2 regions of the Dyadobacter sp. HNCC25DJ184 genome follow, and region 1 is predicted to be linked to the other one. Evidence: riboswitches for the same ligand, from Rfam matches in the RefSeq annotation. Region 1 holds a riboswitch; the other holds the start of a gene.
The links. Region 1 has a riboswitch for thiamine pyrophosphate ahead of AC1XUD_RS07355 (TonB-dependent receptor). Riboswitches for the same ligand answer to the same signal wherever they lie in the genome.
Positions count from the first base shown of each region.

Region 2: linked by a shared signal. The riboswitch ahead of thiM (hydroxyethylthiazole kinase) and the one ahead of AC1XUD_RS07355 (TonB-dependent receptor) in region 1 are both predicted to bind thiamine pyrophosphate.

Region 1 covers NZ_JBXHAQ010000004.1:88,290-94,332, forward strand. Annotated here, with positions in the region: gene AC1XUD_RS07345 (S41 family peptidase) at 1-286, opposite strand, end outside; gene rocD (ornithine--oxo-acid transaminase) at 407-1,660, opposite strand; TPP riboswitch at 1,880-1,975, shown strand; gene AC1XUD_RS07355 (TonB-dependent receptor) at 2,095-4,548, shown strand; gene AC1XUD_RS07360 (hypothetical protein) at 5,441-5,896, shown strand.
Region 2 covers NZ_JBXHAQ010000006.1:112,504-118,546, reverse strand. Annotated here, with positions in the region: gene AC1XUD_RS11100 (amino acid permease) at 1-74, shown strand, start outside; gene AC1XUD_RS11095 (hypothetical protein) at 203-661, opposite strand; gene AC1XUD_RS11090 (sensor histidine kinase) at 773-2,113, opposite strand; gene hxpB (hexitol phosphatase HxpB) at 2,150-3,022, opposite strand; gene AC1XUD_RS11080 (hypothetical protein) at 3,044-3,271, shown strand; gene AC1XUD_RS11075 (PIN domain-containing protein) at 3,262-3,582, shown strand; TPP riboswitch at 3,667-3,761, shown strand; gene thiM (hydroxyethylthiazole kinase) at 3,865-4,656, shown strand; gene thiE (thiamine phosphate synthase) at 4,661-5,308, shown strand; gene thiD (bifunctional hydroxymethylpyrimidine kinase/phosphomethylpyrimidine kinase) at 5,305-6,043, shown strand, end outside.

The sequences.
Region 1 (6,043 bases):
GCTCTTCTGCGCTTTCCTGAATCCACGAAAAACGGTCGCCGTCGGGGCGCAAGGTTGCATCGTATTTGTATAGAAGCGATTCGAAGAAGTCTTCAGAGTTAAGAGTATAATCGGGTTTTTTGGTCATTTCATCTTTCCAGTAATACCAGAAAGACATTTCGCTATATATCCACTTGTTTGTTGTAAGGGTAGTCGCAGAGCCCGGATCTGGTTCAACGGGGTTATCCTTACAGCTTTGAAATATAAAACCGATTACCAAAAACGCGAGAAGTCCTTTTAGATTCATATAGATTCAATGAGAGAATGTGTGAATGAGTGAATTGCCGCAAGGAATAGCTTTTTTTCTTATGAATGAAATCCTGCAACCTTTTCCCATAGAGATGGTAACTTCCAAATCACCCCTCTATTATTTATAGTTAAGAAATACTTCTTCAATAATATCACAAGCCTGATTTAGCTGCGCTTCGTTGATAACAAGCGGAGGTGCGAAACGGATTTTATTGCCGTGCGTTGGTTTGCAAAGTAATCCTCTATCCATCATTTGATAACAAAGTTTTGTCGCAGTGTCACTTTCCTCATCGTCGTTAATTACAATCGCATTCAAAAGTCCCTTACCCCTAACGAGCTCAATCAGAGAACATTGTTTTTGTAACTCAGATATTCTTCTTCTAAATAACAGACCCATAGATTCAGCATTTCCAGCCAGATCTTCATCTTCCACAACTTGCAGGGCGGCTATGGTGACGGCACACGCCAGCGGGTTTCCCCCATATGTTGATCCGTGTTCTCCCGGGGCGATAGTCAACATCACTTCATCGTTGGCCAGGGCTGCTGAAACCGGCATGGTGCCTCCAGAAAGTGCTTTTCCCAAAACCAGAATATCCGGCTTCACATCTTCCCAATCACAAGCCAGTCTTTTTCCTGTCCTTCCAATTCCTGTCTGCACTTCGTCAGCGATAAAAAGAACATCATATTTTGTACACAATTTCCGCACTCCCTGCAAATATCCTGCCTGTGGCACAACCACCCCAGCTTCTCCCTGAATAGGCTCTACCATAAAGCCCGCAATGTTTTTATCTTTTTTGAAAAGATCCTCAAGTGCATTCAGATCATCGTAAGGGATAATTTCATATCCAGGCAAGAATGGCCCGTAATCGCCGGTACTGGAAGGATCAGTAGAAGAAGAAATAGCAGCCAGTGTTCGACCCCAGAAATTCCCCGAAGCATACACCGTTTTAGCTTGGTTCGGAGCAATTCCTTTAACTTTATATGCCCATTTCCGGGTTAGTTTCAGTGCCGTTTCGCCACCTTCAACACCCGAATTCATCATCAATACTTTATCATAACCGAAATATTCAGCCATGTATTTTTCGCATTCCCCTAGCCGATCGTTGAAAAATGCTCTGGACGTAAGCGTTAGTTGCTGCGCCTGTTGGATCAGCGCATCAACAATACGCGGATGGCAATGTCCCTGACTCACTGCACTATAGGCCGACAGAAAATCCAGATATTGCTTTCCCTCCACATCCCAAACATGTACGCCAAGCCCCTTTTTGAGAACAACCGGCATCGGTTTATAATTGTGCGCACCATATTGATACTCGAGATCTATTGAACTTTGGGCAGCACTAACTGTGCTCGTGTCTGTATGGCTAGGCATTGGAATCTGTTTTCTATGAGCGTGATATCAGAGTAAAAATACGGAAAATGTGAGAGAATCCGGGTATAGTAAAATTGAGACTTCTTTCAATCTATTTGATATAAAATTTAAACAATATACAGTTTCCAGATTCGGACTAAGCCAATACGCCAAAAGGTGTTGACACGGCCCCCTCAATAATTCCATCGTTTCAACCATTTTTCTCCGTATATTTGCACCATAATCTCAAAGGGGTGCCCTACCAAACGGGCTGAGATCATACCCATAATACCTGATCCGGGTAATGCCGGCGTAGGAAGAGAAGCTCAATCGTGATCATAATAAAACAGAGGCCTATGTTTTATTTGAAATGTTGAAGCGAGTTTTAATTTTTTAACTTATTAATTTACAACCCGATAGGTGGCCCCTTGCCTCTCGTAACAAATTTTATCGCTATGCGAAAAGTTACGACCTATCTGAAAACAGTACTTCTTTTGTTGTCCATATCCTTTCCGGTTTTGGCGCAAAGAACAATTACCGGCACCGTTCACGATGCTGATGACAATAAACCGCTTTCCGGAGCAACCATTAAAGCAAACGATATCCGTGGCACCACCACCAACGGTTCGGGTTCTTTTACCCTGAAAAATATCGCTGAAAGCACTCCGTCTATCGAGATCTCCTATATTGGTTATGAGACCGTTAAGCTGAACGTCCGGGATATATCGGGCCCGGTAAATGTAGATCTCATTAAAAGCACATATCAGGCAGATGAAGTGATTATCAACGCGACTCGCGTTACGGACAAAAGCGCAATGGCATATACCAACGTGTCCGCGGAAACTCTGAACAAACAAAATCTCGGTCAGGATTTACCTGTCCTATTGAACTTCACTCCGTCGCTCGTGTCAACAAGCGATGCAGGTGGCGGCGTTGGATATACCGGAATCAGAATCCGTGGTTCGGACGCCACGCGTATCAATGTGACTGTCAATGGAATTCCCTATAACGATGCTGAAAGCCAGGGTGTATATTGGGTAAACATGCCCGATCTTGCTTCTTCTGTCGGCAGTATTCAAATCCAGCGCGGCGTCGGAACTTCCACCAACGGAGCGGGATCGTTTGGAGCAACCGTAAATATCAATACCAATACTTTCCGGCCGGAAGCCTATGCTGAGCTCAACAACTCTGCAGGTTCATTCAATACTTTCAAGAATACGCTGAAGCTGGGAACAGGTCTGATCAAAGACAAATTTACTTTTGACGCCAGGCTTTCCAGAGTTTCGTCCGATGGATTTGTGGATCGGGCTACATCCAACCTGCATTCTTATTATTTGTCGGGCGGATATTTTGGCAAGAAAAGTTTTGTAAGGGTGAATGTATTTAGCGGTAAAGAAAGGACGTACCAATCATGGAACGGAAGCCCGGAAGCCAAAGTACGCGGAGATATTGAAGGAATCAACGCATATATTGAACGAAACTCGCTGAACGAACGGGATGCGCAAAATCTGTTGAATTCCAACGATCGTACTTATAATTATTATACCTATAAAAATGAGGTTGATAATTATCGTCAGGATCATTATCAACTGGTTTCCTCACATACGTTAACCGACAAAATCACCTTGAATCTGAATGGATTTCTGGTACGTGGTTTAGGATATTACGAGCAATATCGTGATCAGGATAAGTATAGTAATTACAAGTTGCCAAACGTAATTATTGGCGGCGATACGCTGACTCGCTCCGATATTATACGCAGAAGATGGCTGGACAACTACTTTTATGGCACCACTTTTTCGCTTGATTACAACAACTTTAAAAAGCTGAAAGCGACCGTCGGCGGTGGCTGGAATAAATATGACGGGGACCACTATGGAGAAATCGTATGGGCAAGAAATGCAGGAAATATCGATAACGAATATCGTTACTATTTCAACAATGGTACGAAAACCGACTTCAACCTGTATGCTAAGGTATATTACCAGTTTACCGATAAACTGAATGCGTTCGGAGATATTCAGGTACGGGATGTGAGACACAAAATTTACGGGGCAGACAATGATCAGGTGCCATTAGATTTTGATCAGCATTATACTTTTTTTAATCCAAAAGCCGGTATTAACTACCAGATCGCCGAGCAAAGCTCTGTATATGCATCCTATAGCATTGGCAATAAAGAACCCAACCGCGACGACTTCGCCAATTCAACTGCCGGACTTTTCCCAAAACCTGAAAATCTGCAGAATATAGAAGCCGGATTTCGCACGCAGAGAGGTGTCTGGGCATTTTCGGCCAATTATTATTTGATGAAATATAAAAATCAACTGGTGTTGACGGGTCAAATCAATGATGTTGGAAATTCTGTCCGCGTGAATGTGCCGAAGAGTTATCGCGCGGGAATCGAGCTGGAAGGAGCTGTCGCATTTTCGAAGAAATTGAAATGGAACGCTAACGCGACTTTTAGCCAAAACAAGATCAATAATTTCATAGAATATATCGTCGATTACGACAACGGTGGCTATCAGACCATCAACCATGGAAAGTCGGATATTTCATTTTCACCAAATGTGATCATTGGAAGCCAGATTACTTACGCTCCGACGGCTAGCACCGAAATCGCTTTGCTTAGTAAATATGTTGGCAAGCAATATCTGGACAATACTTCTGACGAAACCAGAAGGCTGGATGCATATTTCACAAACGATATCCGTTTCTCGTGGACTGTAAAACCTAAATGGGTAAAGGAAATTACTTTCAATTTATTGATCAACAATATCCTGAATGAACTATATGAGTCAAATGGATATACCTATGGATATATAGCCGGGGGCGCTTTGACCCAGGAAAACTTCTATTTTCCGCAAGCAGGGCGGAATTTTCTGATTGGTCTAAATTTCAAGCTATAAGAAATCTTTCGGTGGCTCGAACCGATTTGTAATCGGTTCGCAATGGTTAAGCGTTTGCAACGCAACAAACACATAATTTGTTAATTATCAATCGTTTGCAAAATTCCTTCAATTTGCCAAAAAGCTCCCAAACGTGGTAAGATTTGTAGTTGGAGACTTCTTCAAAGAAGTTATTGTAAAAATCATTCGCGTTGCAAACGCTTTACCATACAACTTCGATTGCAAATCGAAGTTAGCGCGGTCGTTTTTAGAACTTGCGATGTTTGTAAACAGCGGCTCGAATGGGACTCGAGCGGGGCTCGAACCGATTTGTAATCGGTTCGCAATGGTTAAGCGTTTGCAACGCAACAAACACATAATTTGTTAATTATCAATCGTTTGCAAAATTCCTTCAATTTGCCAAAAAGCTCCCAGACGTGATAAGATTTGCAGTCGGAGACTTTACGAGGAAGTTGTTGTACAAATCATTCGCGTTGCAAACGCTTTGCCATACAACTTCGATTGCAAATCGAAGTTAGCGCGGTCGTTTTTAGAACTTGCGATGTTGTAAACGGCGGCTCGAATGGGACTCGAGCGGGGCTCGAACCGATTTGTAATCGGTTCGCAATGGTTAAGCGTTTGCAACGCAACAAACACATAATTTGTTAATTATCAATCGTTTGCAAAATTCCTTCAATTTGCCAAAAAACTCCCAGACGTGATAAGACTTGCAGTTGGAGACTTTTACGAGGAAGTTATTGTACAAATCATTCGCGTTGCAAACGCTTTACCATACAACTTCGATTGCAAATCGAAGTTAGCGTGACAAGTTTGGCGGCGGTAAGCCTTCCAACTAAAACCTACTTTTTTGTGTCCATCGGATAATATATCCCTTATCCCAAAACCTTCGGCCATGAAAAATCTTGCATTGCTCTTTATCACATTCCTTTGTATCTTCTCTTCATGTAAAGAAGATTATCAAGAGCAGGAAAACCTCGCTAAAACATTCGTTCAAAGTCAATTCCCTCAGAAATGGGTGCTTGTTTCCATGAAGGGGAATGTTGCGAATATCCCGCCAGCAAAAGGTAAGGATATGGATTACCAGGAGCTTTACATTTTGAACGCTGACAGTACTTTCTCCAAAACGCGAGATCGAAAGGGTGTATCTCAAACAGTACATGGCACTTACTCTGTTCGAAGCAGCACCCCCACTAATTATATAATTCTGCATCATGAGGCGGAAACCAGCCTTATAGGCAATTGCTTGGCCACCTTAGATGAAGAATTAGTTTTTAGTGGAACGAATGAACTCAAAAGCACCTGGCAGGCATGCGACGGCCCCGGCCTGATCTATAACAGAGCCGAGTAGAAAGAAAATACCCGGAAAACTGCAAGTCAGGAATAATTGCAGATTCGGATATCTCGACAATTAGGTAGCAAAAAATCAATAATTGCATTATAATCAACATAGTTCCAACACTAATGGCTAAAAGCTGACAGCTAAAAGCTTCCAAAC
Region 2 (6,043 bases), on a different contig from region 1:
TAGCGTGGCTGGCGATTGGGCTTGTGATTTATTTCAGTTACGGATATCGGAAAAGTAAGCTCGCCAACTCGTGATTTGAGTTTTGCATTTGAAAAGTGTGGTCAGGGATTGTCAGGCATGTTCGACGCCCAGTCGGGGACGCCCAGTCGGGGACGCCAGTACATTTGGTTGTATGACGAGAAGGTTTTGGGATATATATTCCTTACTCTAGTGCCTCAACTTTGAGTTCTATCGCATAATTGGCCTTGATTTTTGTAGAATCAACAATCGGATATGAATTGACTTTTTTGAGAATGAAACGATATGGCTGATCAGCAAAAGTGGTGGTCAGCGTATCGATTTCGGTGAAACCCGATTTTTTACGTGGCATACGGCAATCACCAACACACATTACAACATGCTTCGTTACCCTGCCTTCGACGCTGATACCATTCAGTTCCAGATCAACGGTCGCATTTCCCGCCCAAATACATTGTACATTGGCAGGACAGCGGCTGTCTTGCACATCAAAAAAGGTAAGCGTAGCTTTGGGTATATCGTAGATTTGAACTGTCTCTTTGAAAAGAATTTCATCTTTATTTGCCTTATCGACCGCAGATTCGTCGCAGGCCGCTAGTCCGGCTAACGCCAACATCACCATCCATTTTGTAAAAACCTTCATCCTCTGCCGGGTTATAATTTGTAACATACTTTCTTAAAATCAAGAAGACCAATCCTCTATTAAGGTTGAAAGTTGCGTCCATTGATTGTTATAAAGTTATATTTTTTCGAATCAAATTACAATACTAAAGGTGGTTCCTTTTCCAACTTCCGAATTCACAATCAGGTTGCCGCCGTGCTGCTGCAAAATTTGGCGCGAAAGGCTCAATCCAATACCCGATCCAGTCTTTTTTGTGGTGTAAAAAGGGATGAAAATATTTTCAAGTGCCTCAGGTTCAATGCCATCTCCGTTATCCGTAACCTCGATGATGGTATTTCTCTCGTTGTGATATGCCTTAATAGTAATCATACATTCCCTTTGAGTAGAGAATGCTTCCGAAGCGTTTTTGATCAGATTGATCAGAACTTGCTGAATCTGATTTGAATCCGCTTTAATGGTAAGGTTTTCAGGTTTGATGTTTAATTGATATACAATGCCCGCTGAGGTGAGGTCGGCTTGTAAAAGTTGCAATACCTCGCTTACAATCTCGTCTACCAAAAGATTTGCAAAAATCGGTTTGGGCAAAGTCGTGAAGTCGCGGTATGCGTTCACAAATTGCATCATTCCTTTACTCCTTTTTTCGAGCGTATGCAAAGCTTCTTTCAAATCGGAAACAGCTTCCAGATCCGTTGTGGTTTTTTCAATATCCTCATTCACAATCATCCGCATCGTCCCGACGAGCGAAACAATTGGCGTCATAGAGTTCATTATTTCATGCCTGAGTACCCGCGTAAGGTTTTGCCAGGATTCTACTTCCTGCCTTTGGAGCTCAGTTTCAATGTTTTGCAGAGCCACGATCTTTACCCAATTACCCCGCAACTGAATAGCAGTACCCTGGAGGGCAAGTGGGTGGTCTGATGGAGTACGGTACAATTCTCTGACGCTGGCAGTTTGGTCAGAAAGGAGCTCATAGAGTTTGGGGTGCTTTTCCTGCAGTTCCGACAGATTGTGTAAACGATATAATCCCAGCAATCTTAGTGCCGCGTTGTTGATAATATTGACTTTACCATTTCCGTCGAATGTGATCAAACCAGTTCCAATCTGCTGAACGATCGTGTTCAGATACTGAAGGTTAGCTTCTTTTTCAGCACGCGCCTGTCGAAAAGCGAGTAAGACCTCATTGAACTGCTGATTCAATTCTTTAAAAGTCTTACCCATTTTATTATCAGATCGGAAATTGATCGTGAAATCAGAATAACGTACCGATTCCAGAAAATAGATCAGTTTCCGGTTAACATTCGTAACATATTGATATAGCAAAACCCCTTGAATAGAAATAGCAATCAAGCCGAGAATGATGATCAGGGTTCGGTTGGTTTCATGACCGGACAGCCAAAAGAGCAAAAAGCAGGAAAGAATGATGATACAAATCCTTGTTGCAACTACAAAGCTAAAATGACGAAGTCCAAACATGGTTTTTCTAAAACGTATAAGAGTTTTTACTGATTATTAAGGATATGCCCCGGCAAAGGAATTGACTTCGCTAAATATAAACTTTTCAAGTGAAGGTATCTTAAAATGCGCGATATCGAACTTTGGATTGTCGAAAACGTCGGGAGCCGGTACGCTAACAGTCAACATCCCTGCTGTATGTGCCGACATAAGTCCTGCATATGAATCTTCAAAGGCAATGCATTCCTGCGGTTTTACACCCAGTTTAGCCGCTGTTGCCAAATATACTGCAGGGTGAGGTTTGGTGAATTCTTCAAGAACACCTGAATGCCAGGTATCGAAGTACTGCAGAATGTCCAGCTTTCTCAACACATTCTCAATCAAATCCATATGAGAGGCGGAGGCGACAGCAAGCAATAATCCTTTGTTTTTCAGAGTGTCGAGCACTTCAATGACGCCGGGCATAAGGCTAACGCGCAATGGAATATGCTCGTGTGCATAATCGAGAATTTCAATTTCAAGATCTTCCAATGAGTATACGGCATCCCATGGCTGAAGTTTGTAACAATATTCAAGAAATAGTTGTGTGGAAAGACCTGTGGATTCTCTTTTTATTGCATCTGTCACGTCGAAATTTACTTTTCTCATGACCTCTCTGGCGGCTTCTGCCCATATCGGCTCTGAATCGATCAGTAGCCCGTCCATATCAAAAATTGCAGCTTTAATCATTAACAATGGGTTTATGGTTGATATTCGGGAAAAGCTAGCGAGGAGGATTTTACGAGCCTCACCCGACTTTGGTTTTCCCAGTTCTTTTTTCATATGATCAAAACTACTACTTTCGCTGATAAGAATGGCCTTAGGGGTGTCCAAAAACGGACTGAGATTTATACCCTTTGAACCTGAATTATAGAGAATTTTGTTCCTCATGATAACTGCAACACATTTTTTATGAGCATACAAGAGCAAATTCAATTGGATGTAACTGCAATTTCCGAGAACAGTAGGTTACAAACTCAGCTTTATGATTTTTTGAAGCTTTTAAAGGCTAACATGCCCTTAAATCGAAACAGCGACAAAGTTTTGTCTCATGCAGGAGCGATCGATAACGAATCGGCTCGCGAAATTACCCAAATAGTAAACGATGAGTTTGGTAAAATAGACAACGAATGGCATTAACCAAGATCGTTTTAGATACCAATATTGCTATTGAGGTTCTTAACGCTAATGCTTCCACAGTCAATTTGTTGAAACAGTTCGATCTGATTTATCTCCCAATAACTGTATGTGGAAAATTATTGTACGGAGCAAAGAATTCTTTAAGAGTCGATTACAACTTGCCACGATTTCAATCTTTTATTAATGACTGCCAGATCCTTGACGCGGTTGAGCCTGTGGCCATGGAGTATGCTGATATCAAAAAGCACCTTAAAGAAGCAGGAACTCCAATACCTGAAAATGACATTTGGATTGCAGCCATCTACTCGTGACCGTCATTTCTCCAACATACCTTCTTTGAAAATATTTGGGTAGAACAAAAACATTTCATTTTAAACTACTACTTTCGCTGATAAGAATGGCTTTAGGGGTGTCCAAAAACGGACTGAGATTTATACCCTTTGAACCTGAAACAGTTTATACTGTCGTAGGAAAAAGCGTTGAACCGGTGTAATTACCGAATTCCACTTTTCAAAACTGATATCGTATTCATAACGGAATAGGGTGCAGTGCTCCTTTCAGCTCATTCATAACCTTTGTTTAAATGTTATGCAATGAAATACAATCCGGAAAAGAATTTAGAAACACTCAGAGCCAAATCGCCTCTGGTCCACAACATAACGAATTTCGTGGTTATGAATTTTACCGCCAATGCCTTACTGGCTATTGGCGCATCGCCTGTGATGGCACATGCAATAGAGGAGGTGGAAGATATGGTTTCGATCGCGGGCGCGCTGGTAGTGAACATCGGCACTTTGTCGCCCGACTGGGTGGATGGAATGGTTCTAGCGATGAAGAAAGCGAAGTCTATTGGCGTACCGATCATTCTTGATCCGGTCGGTGCGGGGGCGACTCCATATCGTAACAATGTATTGAAAAGACTGCTCGACGCGGCTTCACCCACTATTATCCGCGGAAATGCTTCTGAAATTATGGCACTCGCCGGTCTGGACATTCAGACAAAAGGGGTGGATAGTTCTGCCGCTGTAAATGATAGTCTGGAAGCCGCCCTACAACTTTCTAACAATTACGGAAGCGTAGTCAGCGTTAGCGGCCCTACTGACCTGATCGTTTTCAAGGACAAAATTGCATATGTAAACAACGGTGTTTCGCTCATGACAGGTGTGACTGGCATGGGGTGTACCGCGTCCACTTTGGCGGGAGCCTTCGCGGCGATTCAGTCTGATCCTTTTGAAGCGGCCGTTTCCGCCGCTGCGACGATGGGAGTCGCTGGCCAACTTGCCTGGGAGAAGACCAACTCACCAGGTACTTTTCAAATGGAGTTTTTGAACGCACTTTATAATATCACGCCAGAACATTTGTCAAGGTTGGCAAAAGTAGATTAATGATATGGCAGAGATAAGGGATCTAATAAAACTATACCTCGTAACGGACGAGCTGGCTTGCCAAGGGCGGGACTTTTATGAGGTGGTGGAGGAGGCTGTCAAAGGCGGGGTAACGATGGTTCAACTTCGGGAGAAATCTTTGGGGACCAGAGCTTTTGTCGAGCGGGCTTTTCACTTGAAGGCATTACTGGCTCCATATGATGTGCCGCTAATTATCAACGATAGAATTGACGTGGCGCTGGCAGTAGATGCAGAAGGAGTACATGTTGGCCAGAGCGATATGCCATATGAATTGCTGAAAGAACTACTGCCAACCGGGAAAATTATAGGGTTGTCTGCTGAAAATCAGGAGGATGTGAAGAGGGCTGAGGGGTTGGATATTAGTTATCTGGCTGTCAGTCCGTTGTTTTCGACGTTATCTAAAATCGATGTTGAAAAGCCCTGGGAACTTGACGGTTTGACCTGGATTCGAAGAAATAGCCATCACCCGCTGGTTGTAATCGGCGGCTTGAATAAAGATAATATTGGCGAGGCATTTGCGCATGGCGCGGACGGAATTGCTTTGATATCAGCAATTTGCAGTGCAGAAAGCCCTTATGAAGCATCCAGTGAATTAATAAATATCATCAACACCAAACAACAAAAATCATGAACAAGTATCCAACTGTATTAACCATCGCCGGATCAGATAGCGGAGGTGGCGCTGGAATCCAGGCAGATTTAAAAACCATGACCGCACTCGGGGTATATGGCATGACGGCCATCACCGCTCTGACAGCGCAGAATACCCAGGGCGTCAGGGATATATTGCCAGTTCCGCCGGAATTTCTGGAAAGTCAACTGGATGCTGTTTTTGAAGATATTGAAGTCGATGCAGTGAAAATCGGAATGGTCAATACCATAAAAGTTGCCGAAGTCATTGGCAAAATTTTGGACAAATATAAGCCCAGATTCATAGTCTTTGACCCGGTAATGGTGTCAACGAGTGGTTCGCGTTTGATTCAGAATGAAACTGTTAGCATGCTTTGGAAGGAATTGTTTCCAAAAGTAGATCTTATCACGCCCAATCTTGATGAAGCCGAAATTCTGGTCTCCAGAAAAATCACATCAGTAGAAGAAATTCAAATGGCGGCCGAGGAATTGGTTCGCAGAGGCTGCAAAGCAGTGTTATTAAAAGGCGGGCACCTTGTCGGAGAGAAGCTTTACGATGTTTTGGCACAGAAAGATAAACCAAGTCAGATTTTAGAAACTGCATTTATCGATAGTTATAATCTCCACGGAACTGGCTGCACGCTGTCATCGGCCATTGCCTCTTTTGTTGCATTGGATTTCGGGTTGGAAGACGCCATAAAAAAGGCTAAGGAATATGTGTCTTTGGCAATAGAAG